DNA from 2 places in the Bradyrhizobium sp. 191 genome. Region 1 is predicted to be linked to the other one. Evidence: riboswitches for the same ligand, from Rfam matches in the RefSeq annotation. Region 1 holds a riboswitch; the other holds the start of a gene.
The links. A riboswitch is a leader RNA that binds a small molecule or an ion and turns the genes downstream of it on or off. The one in region 1 is predicted to bind glycine.
Positions count from the first base shown of each region.

Region 2: it holds a riboswitch for glycine, as region 1 does, so the genes downstream of both, gcvT (glycine cleavage system aminomethyltransferase GcvT) here and IVB23_RS35690 (D-amino acid dehydrogenase) in region 1, are expected to answer to the same signal.

Region 1 covers NZ_CP064692.1:7,604,810-7,614,757, forward strand. Annotated here, with positions in the region: gene IVB23_RS35675 (ABC transporter ATP-binding protein) at 1-1,085, opposite strand, end outside; gene IVB23_RS35680 (ABC transporter permease) at 1,218-2,105, opposite strand; gene IVB23_RS35685 (ABC transporter permease) at 2,123-3,064, opposite strand; gene IVB23_RS35690 (D-amino acid dehydrogenase) at 3,243-4,544, opposite strand; glycine riboswitch at 4,612-4,717, opposite strand; glycine riboswitch at 4,721-4,825, opposite strand; gene IVB23_RS35695 (M20/M25/M40 family metallo-hydrolase) at 5,005-6,135, opposite strand; gene IVB23_RS35700 (ABC transporter substrate-binding protein) at 6,405-8,012, shown strand; gene IVB23_RS35705 (multidrug effflux MFS transporter) at 8,289-9,539, opposite strand.
Region 2 covers NZ_CP064692.1:7,462,441-7,472,388, forward strand. Annotated here, with positions in the region: gene gcvP (aminomethyl-transferring glycine dehydrogenase) at 1-1,296, opposite strand, end outside; gene gcvH (glycine cleavage system protein GcvH) at 1,459-1,827, opposite strand; gene gcvT (glycine cleavage system aminomethyltransferase GcvT) at 1,838-2,986, opposite strand; glycine riboswitch at 3,133-3,221, opposite strand; gene alaS (alanine--tRNA ligase) at 3,445-6,123, shown strand; gene IVB23_RS34985 (cyclic nucleotide-gated ion channel) at 6,130-7,356, shown strand; gene ltrA (group II intron reverse transcriptase/maturase) at 7,861-9,237, shown strand; gene IVB23_RS34995 (NADP-dependent isocitrate dehydrogenase) at 9,397-9,948, opposite strand, start outside.

The DNA of each region.
Region 1 (9,948 bases):
CGGTGCGGCTGGAGCAGGCGGCGCGAGATGTCGGCGATCTCGCGGCCGGCGAGGCGCACGCCACCGGAGGTCGGATCGATCAGGCGGACGATGCAGCGTGCCACCGTCGACTTGCCCGAACCGCTTTCGCCGACGATGCCGAGGGTGCGACCCTTGCGCAGCGTCAGCGTGACCTTGTCGGCGGCGACGACCTCGCGGCCTTTGCCGAAGAAGGCGCGCTCCTTGTAGACCTTGCTGAGCTCGTTGGCCTCCAGCACGACCGGCTCGCGGCTTTCTTCGCGCGGCTGCCGCGGCACCAGGCTCGGCACCGAGGCGAGCAGGTTGCGGGTGTATTCCATGGTCGGATTGCGCAGCACGGTGTCGAGCGGGCCGGTCTCGACCAGGCGGCCCTGCCGCATCACCGCGACGCGGTCGGCGATCTCGGCGACCACCCCCATGTCGTGCGTGATGAACAGCACGGCGGTGCCGTGATCGCGCTGCAGCTCGCGGATCAGCGTCAGGATCTGCTTCTGCGTGGTGACGTCGAGCGCGGTGGTCGGCTCGTCGGCGATGAGGAGCTTCGGCTCCAGCACCAGCGCCATCGCGATCATGATGCGCTGGCGCTGGCCGCCGGACAGGCGGTGCGGATAGGAGGCGAAGATGCGCTCGACCTGGGGCAGGTGGACCTGCTCCATCATGTCGAGGATGCGTTTCTTCCGCGCTTTTCCGTCGAGATCGGTATGCGCGCGCAGCACTTCGTCGATCTGGCGGCCGACCGGCACCACCGGATTGAGCGCGGTCATCGGCTCCTGGAAGATCATGGCCATCTTGGTCGCGCGAAGCTGGCGCAGGCGGCGGTCGGTCGCGGTGAGCAGCTCCTCGCCGACCAGCTTGATGCTGCCGCCGGTGGGAACCAGCGTGCCCTTCGGCAGGAGGCCCATCGTGGTGAGCGACGTCACCGACTTGCCCGAGCCGCTTTCGCCGACGAGGCACAGCGTCTCGCGCTCGCGCACCTGGATCGAGATGCCGTCGATGATGTTCACGCCCTTCGGCTTCTTGCCGATGGAAACGACGAGGTTGTTGATGTCGAGGATGGTGTTGGTCACGTCAATTCTCTCCGTCATTCCGGGGCGCGACAAAGTCGCGAGCCCGGAATCCATCGGGCCGCAGCACACGTGGTGAAATGGATTCCGGGCTCGCGCCAAGAGGCGCGCCCCGGAATGACAACGCTACTTGTTTCACTTCCCCTCCCGCTGCTTCATGCGCGGATCGAGTGCGTCGCGGGCGGCGTCGCCGATCAGGTTGATGCTGAGGATGGCGATCGAGAGCAAGAGGCCCGGCCAGAAGATCAGCGACGGCTTGATCTGGAAATACTGGCGGCCCTCGGCCATGATGTTGCCCCAGGTCGGTGTCTCCGGCGAGATGCCGGCGCCGAGGAAGGAGAGGATGGCCTCGGTCAGAATGGCGCTCGCGCAGACATAGGTGCCCTGGACGATCAGCGGCGCGATCGTGTTCGGCATCAGGTGGCGCCACATGATCTTCGGCAGGCTGGAGCCGACCGAGATCGCGGCCTCGACGTAAGGCTCCTCGCGCGCCGACAGCACGACCGAGCGCACCAGGCGCGCGACGCGCGGAATCTCAGGGATCGTGATCGCGATCAGCACGGTCCAGATGCTGGCGCCGGACAGCGACACCACGGCGATCGCGAGCAGGATGCTCGGCATCGCCATCAGGCCGTCCATGACGCGCATCAGCACGGAATCGACCAGCTTGAAGAAGCCGGAGACGAGGCCGATCGCGAGCCCGATGGCGATCGACAGAATCGCCGAGCCGATGCCGATCAGAAGCGAGATGCGGCCGCCATAGATCACGCGCGACAACAGGTCGCGGCCGTAGGCGTCGGTGCCGAGCAGGAACTGTGCGGAGGAGGGCTTGAGCCGCTGCGACGGCGCGAGCTGGATCGGATCATGCGGCGCGATCAGCGGCGCGAGGATCGAGACCACCACGACCAGCGTGAGCAGGACCGTCGCGGTCGCAATGATGGGCGTCGAGGTGAGGAATCCGAATCGCGGCCGCAGCGGCGACGTGATCGGGATGGACGACTGGGGAAGGGTATCGACTGACATTTGTTCTTATCCTTGCCTCAGTACCGGATCCGGGGATCGAGCAGGGTGTAGGCGACGTCGATGAGAAGATTGACGACGACATAGATCAGCGACGTCAGCAGGATCATCGCCTGGATCACCGGATAGTCGCGCGCCAACACCGCATCAACAGTGAGGCGGCCGATGCCGGGAATGTTGAACACGCTCTCGGTGACGACGACGCCGGAGATCAGGAGCGCGAAGCCGGTGCCGATCACGGTGATCACGGGGACCGCGGCGTTGCGCAGTGCATGGCGCATCATCACCGCGACCTCGTTGATGCCTTTGGCGCGCGCGGTACGGACATAGTCCTCGCCGAGCACGTCGAGCATCGCCGCGCGCGTCATGCGCGCGATCAGGGCGATGTAGATGAAGGAGAGTGCGCAGGTCGGCAGGATGATGCGCTCGAAGAACGGCCCGAAGCCGTTGAAGATGCTGCGGAAGCCCTGGACCGGGACCCAGCGCAGCTCGATCGCGAAGACCTGGATCAGGAGATACCCGACCACGAACACCGGCACCGAGAAGCCGAGCACGGACAGGCCCATCACGAAGCGGTCGATCCAGGTGCCGTGCTTCCAGGCCGCAATCACCCCCAGGGGCACGGCGACGATGACGGCGAGGATGATGGTCGACAGCGCGATCGAGATCGACGGCTCGACGCGCTGGCCGATCATCTTCATGACAGGCAGGTTGGAGATCAGCGAGGTCCCGAGGTCGCCGTGCAGCAGCTTGTTCACCCAGGTGATGAACTGCACGATCAGGGGCTCGTTCAGCCCGAGCGAGGCGCGGATGCGCTCGAGCCGTTCCGGTGTCGCGTTGTCGCCCGCGAGAATCGCGGCGGGATCGCCCGGCGTCAGCCGCAGAAGCAGGAACACGAACAGCGCGACGACGCCCATCACGGGCACCGCGGCCAGAACGCGGCGAATAAGATAACCCAGCATGCACTTATCTCCGGCTACGGAACGTGTGGAGCCCTGAGGCTCCCGTGAACTCTGTCGTGTCTATCATGCCTATCACTTGGGCTGGAAAGGCCGCCCGGAGACGCAGTCCTCTTAGGGCAAATTGTGTGCCAAGGGCTGCGCCGTCGCAAGAGGCCGGCATGTCTCCGATATCGACCACTCAGGATGCACGTCGCAGTTCACGCTCAACCCCAAGTGAAGGTGCCGTCGGTGGCGCGTTGAGGCCGCGCCAGCCGTCGATGGTCTGGGCGATCATCTGCGCCGTCGCGGCCGACAGGGTCCAGCCGAGATGGCCGTGGCCGGTGTTGAAGAACACGCCCGGTATCCGTCCTGCGCGCACGACCGGCATCATGTTCGGCATCATCGGGCGCAGCCCGGCCCACGGCACGACGCGCGACGTTTCGACGGCGGGGAAGTTGTTGCGCACCCAGTCGATCAGCGGCTGCACGCGGTCGGCGCGGATATCGCGATTGAAGTCGTTGAATTCGGCGGTGCCGGCGACGCGAAAACGATCGGCGCCGAGCCGGCTGGTGACGATCTTGGCGGCTTCGTCGAGCAGGCTCACCGTTGGGGTGGCGTTGCGACTTTCGACGGTGTCGAGCTGCACCGTGATCGAGTAGCCCTTCACCGGATAGACGTTGACGCGCTCGTCGAGCAGGGCGGCGAAGTGACGGCTCGCAACGCCAGCGCAGACCACGACGCCGTCGGCGTTCAGTGCGCCGCGCCCGGCCGCGACGGCATCGCTCGCGGCCAGATCGGCCCAGCCGATGACGAAGCCGCTGCCGGCCCGCGCAATTGAATCGATGTTGGCTTCGTGAATGAAGGTCGCGCCACGCCGCTTGCAGGCTTCCGCCAGGCCGCGGGTGAACTTGTGGATATCTCCGGTCGCATCCGACGGCGTGTAGAAGCCGCCATAATAGTCCTTGCGCAGTGTCGGCTCGATGCTGCGGATTTCCTCCGGCGTCACCGGGCGGCGGTCGAGGCCGCCTTCCTGCAGCAGCGCGTTGACGCGCAGACCGGATTCGAAGCCGGCCTTGTCACGATAGATGTGGAGGATGCCGCGGCGTTCGAGATCGAAGTCGATCCCCTCGCGCGCCGCGATGTCGAACAGGTACCTGCGCGCTTCGATCGCGAGCCGCGTGGTCTCGATGGTGTTGGCGCGGTAGTTGCCGATGTTGGCGACGAACTCGCTCATCCAGGAATATTTGTGCCAGTTCGGCCGCGGGTTCATCAGCAGCGGCGCGTCGCGCCGAAACATCCAGCGCAAGCCCTTCAGGATCGTCGCCGTGCTGTTCCACACTTCGGCGTTCGATGCGGAGAGCTGCCCGCCGTTGGCGAAGGACGTCTCCATCGCGGCGTAGCGGTGCTTGTCGAGCACCGTCACCCTGTAGCCGCGTTCGAGCAGGGCATAGGCGGTCGTGACGCCGGTGATGCCGGCGCCGATGATGGCGATATGGGTCATGACTAGGTTCGGGGCTCCCGTGTTTAGAGTCGGCTAACCGCCGGCCAAAGGCCGTTGGCGGCGCCCCATCTGTCACGGTTACCTGAGAGCTTGATCCGCTGCGGATCTCGCAACGGACTATCCCCTTCGGTGGGCGTTACGATTGCCTGAAATCGCGCCGCCTCTCTCCAGATCGTCCTGACGAAACGGTCCTTTTGCCTGAGAGTTTCCGGGGCGGTTGCTCCGTCGGCGCCGCAACGAAAGCCGAAAGCCTTCGCCGCGATCTCTCCCGCATCATCGCGTGGACGGCCGAGCAGTACGATACGCCTCATTTTTAGACAAGGCTAAATTTCGACCGTGACTGCCGACGTATTGTGCAGTGCGAAGTCGTCGCAGTCATTCCGGGGCGCGCGTAGCGCGAACCCGGAATCTCGAGATTCCGGGTTCGATGCTAACGCATCGCCCCGGAATGACGGGCGGACTATTCCAGCGTCGCCAGCAATCCCGCCATCAGCCGCCCGCGCTCGACCAGGCTATCGACTTCGATGAACTCCTCCAGCGTGTGCCCGTTGCCGCCGCGAACGCCCAGGCCGTCGAGCGTGGGAATTCCCATCGCGCCGGTGAAGTTGCCGTCGGAGCCGCCGCCGGAGCTGGCATGCGGTAATTCCGCGCCGAGCGATTTGGCGATGCCGCGCGCCTTCTCATAGAGCGCCATGGTGCCGGCATCCGGCTCCCAAACCGGACGCGTCACGCCGCGCGTGACCTTGAACGTGACGTCGTTGCTGGTGCCCGACAGCGCCAGCATCCTCTCGACACCGCGGTCGAGATCGGCCTGACGCTTGGCCATGGAGAGCGCTTCGCCGGTCGCGGTCGTTGCAACGCAATTGACCCATTGTCCGCCGTGGACGACGCCGACCGAGAAGGTACAGTCCTCCGTCGTCATCGCGTCGATCGCAAGGATCTGCCGCGCCATCTCTCGGATCGCCGAGCGTCCGGCCGACAACGTGGCGCCGGCGTGGCTCGGCCGTCCCGTCGCCTCGAGATTGAAGCGCGCGATGGCGTAGCGTCCGGTGGTGACGCCGTTGTCGGCGCGGCCGGGCTCCGGCACCAGCACGTATTTGTTGCGCGCCGCTTCCGCCTCGATGATGTCCCGCGTCGAAGGCGTGCCGACTTCCTCATCCGGCGTGAACAGCACGGTGATCGGCAGCGGTGTGGTGAAGGAGGCGCGCGCCAGTTGCCGGATCGCTTCCAGCGAGAGGTAATTGCCGCCCTTCATATCGTAGATGCCGGGGCCATAGCACTTGTTGCCCTCGCGCCGCCATTTCAGCTTCTCGATGGTGCCGACCGGATGAACGGTATCCATATGTCCGGCGATCAGGATGCCCGGCTCGCCCTGCTTGGGATGAGGAAACCGCGCGCGGATGACGCCGCCAAAGCCCTGGCGGCCGGCAATGCGCTCGATCGTCGCACCCATGATCGCCATATCCCGCGCCGCGATATCGAGCATGCGGTCCACGGCGCCTGCATCCCAGGTCGGACTCTCGCATTCGACCCAGCCGCGCAGGCCCTCGAGCATCGCCTCGGAATCAAAGGGAAGATTGGCAGGATTCATCTCAATGTCTCTCAAGCTTCGAAAGATGGAACGCGCATTGCATCGGCGCGGGGCAGGACAAGCGGAGGGTGTTGTAGAGCCAAACCGATCTTTGTGGAGCCCGTGCGCGCGCCGTGAGGGGCTGCGACGAAACCGGATTGACGCGCTCGGCACTGTCTGCAAGTCTCAAAAAGATAAAGGCATTGCATGAGGTTAGTTCGCCCAACGAATGAACCGCATGCTCAACCAATGACCTGCCTTTGAACAGTTTCACGTCAGGAGAACTTTCTATGTTCCACTTCATGCGCCGGGGGCGTCGCGCGTTCGCCTCCAAACTTGCGCTGTCGGTCGTCGCGCTTTCGACCGCGCTGGCCTCGCCAGTGCTTGCGGCCGGCAAGACCATTACGGCGGTGATGCATTCGGATCTGCGCATCATCGACCCGATCTTCACCACGGCCTATATCACGCGTGACCATGGCTACATGATTTACGACACGCTGGTGGCCCCGGATTCGAGCTTCAAGATCCAGCCCCAGATGGCGGACTGGAAGATCTCCGACGACAAGCTCACCTACACCTTCACGCTGCGCGACGGCCTGAAGTGGCATGACGGCGCGCCGGTGACGGCGGAAGACTGCGTCGCTTCGCTGAAGCGCTGGGCAGCGGTCGACGGCATGGGCCAGAAGCTCATGGACTTCACCGCGAGCATCGAGGCGACCGACGCCAAGACCATCACGCTGAAGCTGAAGGAGCCCTACGGCCTCGTGCTCGATTCCATCGGCAAGCCGTCCTCGCGCGTCGCCTTCATGATGCCGAAGCGTCTCGCCGAGACGCCGCCGGACAAGCAGATCCCGGAGCAGATCGGCTCGGGTCCCTTCAAGTTCGTGGCGTCGGAATTCCAGCCCGGCGTGAAGGCGGTCTACGTCAAGAACGCCGACTACGTGCCGCGCAAGGAGCCGGCGAGCTGGACCTCCGGCGGCAAGGTGGTGAAGGTGGATCGCGTCGAGTGGATCACCATGCCGGACTCGCAGACCGCAGTGAACGCGCTGCAGTCGGGCGACATCGATTTCATGGAGAACCTGCCGTATGACATGCTACCGGTGCTGGAATCGAACAAGGAGCTCACGATCGAGGTCTCCAACAAGTTCGGTTTCCAGACGCTCGGCCGCATGAACTTCCTGCATCCGCCGTTCGACAACGTGAAGGTGCGGCGAGCTGCCCTGCTGGCGATGAACCAGAAGGACGTTCTCGATGCGCTCGTCGGCAACCCGAAATATCAGAAGATCTGCGGCGCCTTCTTCGTGTGCGATACGCCGCTCGCGACCGACGTCGGCGCCGAGACCCTCATCAAGGGCAACGGCATGGCTGCAGCCAAGAAGGCGCTTGCCGAGTCCGGCTACGACGGCACGCCGATCGTGATCATGGCGCCCGGCGACGTCACGACGCTCAAGGCGCAGCCGATCGTTGCGGCCCAGCTGCTGCGCGAGGCCGGATTCAAGGTCGACCTGCAGGCGACTGACTGGCAGACGGTGGTGAGCCGGCGCGCCAGCCAGAAGCCGCCGAAGGAGGGCGGCTGGAACATGTTCTTCACCAACTGGGTCGCGGCCGACGTCGCCAACCCGATCGCCAATCTCTCGATCGGCGGCCAGGGCAAGAAGGGCTGGTTCGGCTGGGCCGAAGACCCCAAGATCGAGCAGCTCAAGGACGCGTTCGTCCGCGCCCCCTCGCTCGACGCGCAGAAGAAGATCGCGGCCGAGATCCAGCAGGAGGCGTACGATCAGGTGATCTACATCCCGCTGGGGCAGTATCTCCTGCCGAGCGGCTGGCGCAAATCGCTGACCGGCCTGCTCGACGGTCCGGCGACGCCGCTGTTCTGGAACGTCAGCAAGTCGGAGTAGGCAACAGCGCCTCCGTCCGAAAAGCGAACGGCGCCGGGGGGAACCGCGGCGCCGTTTTCTATGACATGATTTCGGTCTGAATCAGCAGTGGCTGTCGCGCACCTGCTCCAGACCTTCACTTGCGAATGGCAGGCTTCGGTCCCGCCGCTCTTCGAACAGTTCCCGAGGAGCGGGCCGCTCGGTCTTCGACGCGGGCTGATCCGCTCTGCTCTCTTGTTCCATCTCGCCGATCCTCTCGATTGCTGCGGTACAACATCGAGAGGTCCGGGAAGTTCCTCAGGCGATGGGGCGATGATGCGGCTTGAACAGCCGCCCTTTCTCCACCACCAGCACGATCGCGAGCGCGGCGAGGGTCGACAGGAAGAAGCCGACCGAGAAGGGCAGCAGCGTGCCGTCGAAGCTCTGCCCGATCGCCATGCCGACCACGATCCCGATCAGCGTCGTGATCGAGCCGTAAAGCGAGGAGGCGGTGCCGGCGATGTGTCCCTGCGGCTCCATCGCGAGCGCAGTGAAGTTGGCGACCATCATGCCGAACGAGAACATCATCAGGGCGGAGAGCAGCATGAAAAGGGACAGTGGCAGCATGCCGAGGCTTTCCGTCAGCAGCATCACGCCGGCCACGGCGGTATAGAGCGTCAGCGCGCCGTGCGAGATCACGCGCATGCCGAGCCGTCCGACCAGCCTTGCATTGAGGAAGCCGGCAATGGCGACGCCGACCGCGACCGCCGCGAAAGCGAGCGGAAAGTAATGGCCGAGGCGATAGATGCCGGTGAAGATCTGCTGGGCGCAGAAGACGTAGGCGAATAGTGCGCCCATCACGCTGCCGGCGGCCGTGGCATAGCCGATGGTCTGGCGATGGGTCACGGTCTGCCGGAACGCGGAGAGCACGTCGGCGGGCGCCAGCGACCGGCGCTCGGACTCGGGAAGGGTTTCAGGCAGCCGCAGCACGCACCATGCGAGCGCGAGCAGGCCGTAGAGCATCAGCACCACGAAGATGCCGCGCCACGCCGTGACCAGCAGCACCGTCTGTCCGAACGAAGGGGCGACCACGGGCACTGCGATGAAGATCATCATGGCGAGCGACATCACGCTCGCCATGCGGCGGCCGACATAGCAGTCGCGCACGATCGAGGTCGCGATCACGCGCGTCGCCGCGGTGCCGAGGCCCTGAAGCGCGCGCGCCAGCAGCAGCGTCTCGAACGAGGGCGCTGCGACCGCCAGCACGCTCGCCACGGCATAGACCGCCATGCCGCCGAGCAGCACCGGCCGGCGGCCGAAGCGGTCCGACAGGGGGCCCATGACGAACTGGCCGACGCCGAAACCGATCAGGAAGATCGACAGCACCAGCTGAAGATGGTTCGCGACGGGAATCTCGAAGGCGGCACCGATGTTGGGCAGCGCCGGCAGCATCATGTCCATCGCAAGCGGATTGAGCGCCATGATGGCCGCGATCACGATGACGAATTCTGGAAAACCCATCGGGCGGTGTCCCGCGGACACCCAATCGTCGGCATTGACGTCAGACAAGAAGGTTACCCCTGAAATACAGGGGCGTTATCTACCCTCGATGCTGCATCGCACAACCCTCGTTTCGGGATGGCTGGCAGGCGGATCGGGGGCGGACAAGATTTGGCGAGAGCCGTCGGCGCCGACGGCAAAGGAGGTCAGCGGGTGCTGCGGGCCCGCTCGAACAGATCGAGCGCCAACTGTCCGGCGGCGGCATCGTGGATCAGCATCACGGTCGTGGCGCCGTCGAGCTGGATCACGAGCTGGCGCGCGAGTCGGACGAATTCGTACAGCGCGAAAGCGCCTTGCAGGACGTCATGGATTTACCGCGCGGTCGTTTTCGGGCCGCGCACGGCCTGCGCGATCAGCTCCGTTGGTGCGGGCAGCCGGGGTCGAACCGGCACAGCGCTTTGCGCACCGAGGGATTCCT
Region 2 (9,948 bases), 140 kb from region 1:
CGTCGCAGGCGTCGTGGTCTCGTCGAGCGCGATGCGCAGAGCCGCATCACCGATGCCGAGATTGATCTGTTCGGCCGCGGCGCGCGCGATGATCTCGGCGCGCCTGGCGCCGGCATCGACGCTGAGCGTGTCGAAGAAGTTTTCGGACTGCGGCTCAAAGCCGAGCTTGCGCAGGCCGCTCGCGAGCACGGCGGTGCGGCGGTGGACGTTGCGCGCGATCTGCGAGAGCCCCTCGGGGCCGTGATAGACCGCGTACATCGAGGCGATCACGGCGAGCAGCACCTGGGCGGTGCAGATGTTGGAGGTCGCCTTCTCGCGGCGGATGTGCTGCTCGCGCGTCTGCAGCGCGAGGCGGTAGGCCGGCATCCCGCGGGAGTCGACGGAGAGGCCGACGATGCGGCCGGGCAGCGAGCGCTTCAGCGCATCGCGCACCGCCATATAGGCCGCATGCGGCCCGCCATAGCCCATCGGCACGCCGAAGCGCTGCGCGGAGCCGATCGCGATGTCGGCCCCGAGCTCACCGGGCGAGGCCAGCAGCGTCAGCGCCAGCAGGTCGGCCGCGACGATTGCGAGCGCTCCCTTGGCCTTCAGCGCCGCGATCGCGGGCCTGAGGTCGCGCAAAGCGCCCGACGAGCCCGGATATTGCAGCAGCGCGCCGATCACGTCGGCCGTGTCGAGATCGGTGAGGGGATCGCCGACGATCAGGGTCCAGCCCAGCGGCTCGGCGCGGGTGCGCATCACCGCGAGCGTCTGCGGATGGACGTCCCTGTCGACGAAGAACGCTTTCGCCTTGACCTGCGAGTGCCGCTCGGCGAGCGCCATGGCTTCGGCGGCGGCAGTGGCCTCGTCGAGCAGCGAGGCGTTGGCGACGTCGAGCCCGGTGAGGTCGCAGATCAGGGTCTGGAAGTTGAACAGCGCCTCCAGGCGGCCCTGGCTGATCTCGGGCTGGTAGGGCGTATAGGCCGTGTACCAGGCCGGATTCTCCAGGATGTTGCGCTGGATCACCGCGGGCAGGATCGTGCCGGAATAGCCTTGGCCGATCAGCGAGGTGAAGACCTGGTTCTGGGCTGCGAGCTCGCCCATATGCGCGATCGCCTCGGTTTCGCTCAAGGGCTTGCCGAGATCGAGCGGAGTGGCCTGCCGGATCGAAGCCGGCAGCGTCTCCGCCATCAGCGCGTCGACGCTTTTCGCGCCGACGGCCTCTAACATTGCGGTGACGTCGCGCGCCGAGGGGCCGATGTGGCGGCGGACGAAACTTGCGGCGGTGTCGCCGTTGGTCTTGCGGTGCGCGGTCATCATGGGTCCTCGCTTTAGATTTGGCTGTCGGTGTCATGCCCCGCGAAGGCGGGGCATCCAGTACTCACCAGCAGCGCGGATTGAACCGAGAGGCCGCGGCGTACTGGATCACCCGCCTTCGCGGGTGATGACACTGAGTATGAGGCGGCTGTCCTCGTCATCTCACGCCGTGTGCGCCTTGTAGGCAGCCTCATCCATGAGGCTGCCGAGCTCGCTCTTGTCGGCCATCTTGATCTTGAAGAACCAGGCCGCGCCCTGCGCGTCCGAATTGACCAGCGCCGGCTCGGCGGCGAGCGCCTCGTTGGCCTCGAGCACTTCGCCCGTAACAGGCGCGTAGACGTCGGAGGCGGCTTTCACCGATTCCACGACCGCGGCGGCTTCAGCCTTCTTCAAGCTGCGGCCGACCTTGGGCAATTCGACGAATACGACGTCGCCGAGCTGCTGCTGGGCGTAGTCGGTGATGCCGACCGTGGCGGTATCGCCGTCGATCGCGAGCCATTCGTGGTCGGAGGTGTACAGCGTCGTGGTCATTGTCTTGTCCTCAGCGTTTGTAAGTGTTTTTCACGAAGGGCATGGCGGCGACTGCGAGCGGCAGTCGCTGGCCGCGCACCTCGGCGAAGAGTTTGGTGCCGAGCGCACTCAGATTCGTGGGCACATAGCCCATCGCGACCGGCGCATTCAGGCTCGGGCCGAAACCGCCTGAGGTGACCTTGCCGATCGGCTCGCCGCCGGCCGCGTCCGCAAACAGCGGCGCGCCCTCGCGCACCGGCGCGCGGCCTTCGGCGCGCAGGCCGACACGGCGGCGGGATGCGCCGCTATCGAAATGCGCAAGGATCTTGTCGGCGCCGGGAAAACCGCCGGCGCGCAACCCGCCGCTGCGCCGGCTCTTCTGCACCGACCATTCCAGCGCGGCCTCGACCGGCGTGGTCGCGGTGTCGATGTCGTGGCCGTAGAGACAGAGCCCGGCTTCGAGCCGCAGGCTGTCGCGGGCGCCGAGGCCGATCGGCAGCACGTCCGGGTTTTCGAGCAGCGTCCTGGTGAGGCGCTCGGCGTCGGCGGCGGGAACGGAGATTTCGAAGCCGTCCTCGCCGGTATAGCCGGAGCGCGAGACGAAGCATTTGACGCCGGCGACCTCATGCGGGCCGGCATCCATGAATGTCATCGACGGCGCCTCTGCACACAATTTCGCCAGCGCCGCTTCCGCCTTCGGGCCCTGCAGCGCGATCAGCGCGCGGTCGGCAAGAGAATCGATGACGCAGTCGTCCGCGAGGTGCGCGCGCAGATGCGCCTCGTCCGCGTCCTTGCAGGCGGCGTTGACGACCAGGAACAGGTGATCGCCGAAATTGGCGACCATGAGATCGTCGAGAATCCCGCCGTCCGCATTGGTGAACTGGGCGTAGCGCTGCCGTCCCGGCGCGATTGCCACGATGTCCTGCGGCACCAGCCGTTCCAGCGCGCGGGCGGCGTCCTCGACCTTGCCGGACTTCGGCCGGAGCGCGAGCTGCCCCATATGGGAGACATCGAACAGGCCGGCCGCGGCGCGCGTATGGAGGTGCTCCTTCAGCACGCCGGCAGGATACTGCACGGGCATGTCGTAGCCCGCGAACGGCACCATCTTGCCGCCGAGGGACACATGCAGGGCGTGGAGGGGCGTCTGTCGGAGCGATTTCTGGTCGTCGGGTACTGGCATCACAGGGGTCCTCGGCGGTTCCCCGGGGACGATTCCCCGGGCCAACCTGTCGAAGCCCCATCTGTCGCTGTGCCTGAGAGTATTATCCCGTCGGCGGGTGCCACCCGGGTTGTTAGGCCCGTCGGCGCCTCTTTCCAGATGCTGTCAAAGCCACGCGGTCCTTTTGCCTGAGAGTTTCCGGGGCGGTTGCTCCTTCGGCGCCGGCAGTGAAGCCGGTCTCTCCCGACGTGGCCGTACGATATAGATGGTTACAGACCACAGGCCGGCCAAGCCTGTCAACGCGGCGGTTTCGCCTTTTCAACCGGGATTGCGCGCCTGCGGCAACCCTCTGATCTCCTTGCACAGTTTCTGGACACTGAAGCAGGCCTTGTCTAAAAGCGCTCTGGCCCGCAGATATCAGCCCTAACCTCTGGTTTGGATGGCAGGAAGCGGGTCCAAGCACACCCGATTGGATGAACATGAGCGGCGTCAACGAGATCAGGTCGACCTTTCTGAACTTCTTTGCCGAGAACGGCCACGAGATCGTGCCGTCCTCGCCATTGGTGCCGCGCAACGACCCCACGTTGATGTTCACCAATGCCGGCATGGTGCAGTTCAAGAACGTCTTCACCGGCGTGGAGAAGCGGCCCTATCAGCGCGCCACCACCTCGCAAAAATGCGTGCGCGCCGGCGGCAAGCACAACGACCTCGACAATGTCGGCTACACCGCGCGCCATCTCACCTTCTTCGAGATGCTCGGCAATTTCTCGTTCGGCGACTATTTCAAGGAGCGCGCGATCGAGCTCGCCTGGAAGCTGATCACCACCGAGTTCGGGCTGAAGAAGGACAAGCTGCTCGTCACGGTCTACCACACCGACGACGAGGCGGCGGGGCTGTGGAAGAAGATCGCCGGCTTCTCCGAAGACCGCATCATCCGCATCCCGACCTCGGACAATTTCTGGGCGATGGGCGACACCGGCCCGTGCGGCCCGTGCTCGGAGATCTTCATCGACCGCGGCGAGCACATCTGGGGCGGGCCTCCGGGCTCGCCGGAGGAGGACGGCGACCGCTTCCTCGAATTCTGGAATCTCGTGTTCATGCAGTTCGAGCAGGTGACGAAGGAGGAGCGCCAGCCGCTGCCGCGTCCCTCGATCGACACCGGCATGGGCCTGGAGCGCATGGCCTGCATCCTCCAGGGCGTCGAGAGCGTGTTCGAGACCGACCTGTTCAAGAACCTGATCGATGCGACGGCGTCCGCGCTCGGCACCGGGCCGAACGAGCAGACCGTGGCCTCGTTCCGCGTCATCGCCGATCACCTACGCTCCTCGGCCTTCCTCGTCTCCGACGGCGTGCTGCCTTCGAACGAGGGCCGCGGCTACGTGCTGCGCCGGATCATGCGCCGCGCGATGCGCCATGCGCAGCTGCTGGGTGCGAAAGAGCCGCTGATGCATCGGCTGGTCTGGGCGCTGGTGCGCGAGATGGGCCAGGCCTATCCCGACCTGATGCGCGCGGAGAATCTGATCGAGGAAACGCTGCGGCTGGAAGAAACCCGCTTCCGCAAGACTCTTTCGCGCGGCTTGGCCATTCTGGATGAGAAGAGCGCGGGCCTGAAGAAGGGCGACATGTTCGACGGCGACGTCGCCTTCACGCTCTACGACACCTACGGCTTCCCGCTGGACCTGACGCAGGACGCGCTGAAGTCGCGCGGCATCGGCGTCGACCAGGCGGCGTTCACGGATGCGATGGAGCGCCAGAAGGTGAAGGCGCGCGAGTCCTGGAAGGGCTCGGGCGAGGCGGCTTCCGAGGCGGTCTGGTTCCCGCTGCGCGAGAAGCTGGGTGCGACCGAGTTCCTGGGCTACGAGACCGAGAGCGCCGAAGGCGTGGTGTCCGCGCTGGTCAAGGACGGCCACGAAGTCGCCAGCCTCAAGGCCGGCGAGACGGGCGCGATCGTGCTCAACCAGACGCCGTTCTATGCGGAGTCCGGCGGCCAGGTCGGCGACACCGGCGTGCTGACGGGTGAGGGCGGCGTCAAGTTCCGCGTCACCGACACGCAGAAGAAGCTCGGCGATTTCTTCGTTCACATCGGCACGGTCGAGAGCGGCGAAATCAGGCTCGGCAGCGCGCTGCAGCTCGAGGTCGATCATTCGCGGCGCTCCTCGATCCGCGCGCATCACTCGGCGACCCACCTCATTCACGAGGCGCTGCGCCAGGTGCTCGGCGATCACATCGCCCAGCGCGGCTCGATGGTCGCGCCCGACCGCTTGCGTTTCGACTTCGTGCATCCGAAGCCGATCACGCCGGAGGAGCTCGCCCGCGTCGAGGACATCGCCAACGACGTTGTGCTGGAGAACGACGAGGTCACGACCCGCATCATGGGCGTGGACGAGGCCCGCGAGGCCGGTGCACGTGCGCTGTTTGGCGAGAAATACGGCGACGAGGTCCGCGTCGTCTCGATGGGCAGGACTGCGCGCGAGCGCGGCGCCAACGCGCTCGGCTGGTCGGTCGAGCTCTGCGGCGGCACCCACGTGAAGCGCACCGGCGATATCGGCCTGATCACGCTGACGGGCGAAAGCGCGGTCGCCTCGGGCGTGCGCCGCATCGAGGCGCTGACCGGGAATTACGCGCGCAGGCACGCCAACGAGACCATGGCGCTGGCGAAGACCGCGGCGAACGAGCTGCGCACCTCTCTCGACGACGTGCCGGCGCGCATCGCCGCGCTGATGGAGGATCGCAAGAAGCTCGAGCGCGAGTTGTCCGACGCCCGCAAGAAGCTCGCAATGGGCGGCGGCGCATCTGCCGGCAACGGCGCAGCCTCGGGCGTGCGCGAGGTCGGCGACGTCAAGCTGATGGCGCGTGCCGTGGAAGGCATCGAGATGAAGGATCTCAAGAGCCTCGCCGACGACGGCAAGAAGCAGATCGGCTCGGGCGTTGTCGCCATCGTCGGCGTCACCGAGGACGGCAAGGCCGGTGTGGTGGTCGGCGTGACGCAGGACCTGACCGCGCGCTTCAACGCCGTGAACCTCGTGCGCATCGCCTCCGAGGCGCTCGGCGGCAAGGGCGGCGGCGGCCGGCCCGACATGGCCCAGGCCGGCGGCCCCGATGGCGCCAAGGCGGCCGCCGCGCTCACCGCGATCGAAAAAGCGATGGCGGGCGCTTAAGTCGCCATGGCCCCCGTTCCGCGCGGACGTGGGCTTCGCGATCCCGAATTTCGGGATCGCCTCTACGATCTGCTGGAGCACGATCCCTTGGCCTATTCGGTCGGGTCGCGCTTCATCCAGCTGATCATCGGGATCATCGTGCTCAATGTGGCCGCGATGATCCTCGCCTCGGTGCCGGAGCTCGATGCGCAGTTCGGCACGCTGTTCGCAGCCATCACCGTCCTGTCCGTGATCGTGTTCGCGCTGGAATATGCGGCGCGGCTGTGGACGGTGGCGGGGCACACCCAGCGCAAGGGCTCCGCGCTGGCCGACCGGCTCGGCTACGCCTTCTCCGCGCTCGGCATCATCGATCTCATGGCGTTCCTGCCCGCCGCAATCGTGCTCGCCACCGGCGGGCATGCGACGCTGGCCGCGCTCGGCGTGCTGCCGTTCTTCAAGCTGATCCGCTATTCGCCGGCGATGCGCTCGCTGCTTGCGGCCGTGCATGCCGAGCGGCGCGCGCTGATCGGCTGCATCGTCATCCTGATCGGCGCGGTGCTGACCTTCGCCTCGCTGCTCTACGCCATCGAGCGCGACGTGCAGCCCGACAAGCTCGGCACCATTCCGCAGGCGATGTGGTGGGCGATCGTCACGCTCGGCACCGTCGGCTATGGCGACGTCGTGCCGGTGACGCCGCTCGGCAAGTTCGTCTCCACCTTCGCCATCATCGCCGGCTTCGCCATGATCGCGCTGCCGGTCGCGATCATCTCGACCGCATTCGCGGAAGAGGTGAAGCGGCGCGATTTCGTCGTCACCTGGGGCATGCTGGCGCGGGTGCCGCTGTTCTCGCATCTGTCGGCCGCGGAGATCGCCGACATCATGCGCCTATTGCGCGCGCGCACCATCGAGCAGGGCGAGATCCTGGTGCGGCGGGGCGATGTCGCCTCGTCGATGTATTTCATCACCGCCGGCGAGGTCGAGATCGCGCTGCCGAGCCAGCATGTGCGCCTTAGCGACGGCACCTTCTTCGGCGAGATCGCGCTGCTTCACAAAACAAAGCGCAGCGGCACGGTGACGGCGACCCGCAAGACCCGGCTGCTCGTGCTCGACGCCCAGGATTTTCACGCGCTGATCGCGCGCATGCCGACGCTCGCCGACCACGTCCATACCACCGCCAAGGCACGGCTCGCCGACACCGGCGATCTCGCGCTGGCGGAGCTGGCGCAGGCGGGGGAGGAAGGCGGAGCGGGCTGAGGCCAACGCTCGTACCTTGGAAGATATGGGGAGCGGCCAACGCCGCCTCCGCTGTCGTCGTCCGGCTTGACCGGACGACCCAGTAGTGTGCCGAGTATGAACGACAGCTTGGAGGTGGAAGTCCTCTACCCAGCCTGATGACGGCGAAGGGTTAGCGAAGCGCAAGGGCGTCATCGCGAGGTGGGGTCTGAAGACAGCGTGGAGCAAAGCCGCGGCTCGATGGACAATTACCGGATAACGAGGCCTACCCGGCCGGACGAGCGAGCTACTGATCGCGAAGTCCATAGTCATCAAGGGTCGGGGTGGTAAATCCGGCGGGCGTGCGGCGAAGGCGGTCGGTCTTACCTCGGGAGGTCTGTGCGGTGTCCCGGCAACGGGACTGAGGTCGTCGCAAGGCGATCTGACCGCCGTGCAGAAGTCAGCAGAGGGCATAGTGGGCGGCAGCGCGCCGCTGAAGGCCCGAACGGTGGAAGTGGTCAGTAGAGCGGTCATCTCGCGCGAGCCATGCGACAGAAAACTCAGGTCGAGCTGAACTTGGGCACCGGAACAAGGGGTGAAGCCCCGAATACCGCCGCCCAAGAGGTCGAAGCAAGTGCGGCGGGGGCCAGTCTCGAACGCCCGGCGGTCGCAGGGCCGTCGATGGAAGCAGTAGTCGAGCGTGAGAACCTGAAGAAAGCGTTGGCGCAAGTGAAGCGCAACAAGGGTACGGCGGGCGTCGACGGAATGACCGTCGACGAACTGCCGGCCTACCTGAAGGAGCACTGGCTCACGATCCGCGCCCAGTTGCTTGATGGCACCTACAAGCCACAGCCGGTGCGGCGGGTGGAGATACCGAAGGCATCGGGCGGCCTGCGGCCGCTCGGCATCCCGACGGTACTCGACCGCTTTATCCAGCAAGCGGTGATGCAGGTGTTGCAGGCAGATTGGGACGGAACGTTCTCCGAGGCGAGCTTCGGCTTCCGGCCGACCCGCTCGGCGCATCAGGCGGTGGAACGGGCGCAGACCTACATTGCGTCCGGGCACGCCGTTGTCGTGGACATCGATCTGGAAAAGTTCTTCGACCGGGTCAACCACGACATCCTGATGGGGCTTGTGGCCAAGAGAGTTGCTGACAAGCGCCTCCTGAAGTTGATCCGCGGCTTTCTGACCGCGGGTGTGATGGAGGGAGGACTGGTCAGCCCGACTGAGGAGGGGACGCCGCAGGGTGGCCCGCTCTCGCCGCTGTTGTCGAACCTGATGCTGGATGTGTTGGACAAGGAATTGGAGAAGCGCGGACATCGCTTCGTGCGTTACGCCGATGACTGCAACGTCTATGTGCGTAGTCAGAAAGCGGGTGAGCGGGTGATGGCCGGCATCGAGAAGTTCCTTGCAAAGCGTCTCAAGCTGAAGGTCAACAAGGCCAAGAGCGCGGTCGCCAAACCGAGTGTCCGCAAGTTCCTGGGCTTTAGCTTTACATGGGAGCAGCCGCCACGACGGCGTATCGCGCCGCAGGCCGTCGCCCGCTTCAAGGCGAAGGTTCGGGAGCTGACGCGACGCACGGGCGGCCGAAGCCTCGCGCAGAGCGTCAAGGAGCTGTCCGTCTATCTCAAAGGATGGCGCGGCTACTTCGGCTTCTGCCAAACTCCGTCGGTGTTGCGCGCGCTTGATGAATGGATCAGGCGGCGGTTGCGCGCCGTCGTCTGGAAGCAATGGAAGCGCGGACCCGCTCGCTTTGCCGAGTTGCGACGCCGCGGCGTCGGCCGGGTTCTGGCGGCAAAGACCGCCAGCAGCCCACGTGGCCCTTGGCGGCTCGCGAACAGCCCCGCGCTCAACATGGCCTTGCCAATCGCCCTCTTCGGTTCACTCGGTCTGGTGTCCATCGCAGCTCAGCGCACCGCATAATCCGCCGAACCGCCGTATACGGACCCGTACGTACGGTGGTGTGGGAGGGGAGGAGTCGCGAGACTCCCCCCTATCCCGATTTCCAGAGGCGGCGGTGAGTCAGCCGATGGGCTGCGGCGTACTGGATGCCCCGGTCGAGCCGGGGCATGACAGCTGAGCTTACGCCAGCTCTTTCGTCAGGTTCTCCGCGACTTTGTCGAGGAAGCCCGTGGTCGAGAGCCAGCGCTGGTCGGCGCCGACCAGGAGCGCGAGGTCCTTGGTCATGTAGCCGGCCTCGACGGTGTCGACGCAGACCTTCTCCAGCGTGCTCGCGAACTTCGCCAGCTCGGCATTGTTGTCGAGCTTGGCGCGGTGGGCGAGGCCACGGGTCCAGGCGAAGATCGAGGCGATCGAGTTGGTCGAGGTCTCCTTGCCCTTCTGGTGCTCGCGGTAGTGCCGCGTCACCGTGCCGTGGGCGGCTTCGGCTTCCACCGTCTTGCCGTCGGGGGTGAGCAGCACCGAGGTCATCAGGCCGAGCGAGCCGTAGCCCTGCGCGACCGTGTCGGACTGCACGTCGCCGTCGTAGTTCTTGCAGGCCCAGACATAGCCGCCGGACCATTTCAGCGCCGAGGCCACCATGTCGTCGATCAGGCGGTGCTCGTAGGTCAGGCCCTTGGCGTCGAAGTCCTTCTTGAACTCCTTGTCAAAGATCTCCTGGAAGATGTCCTTGAA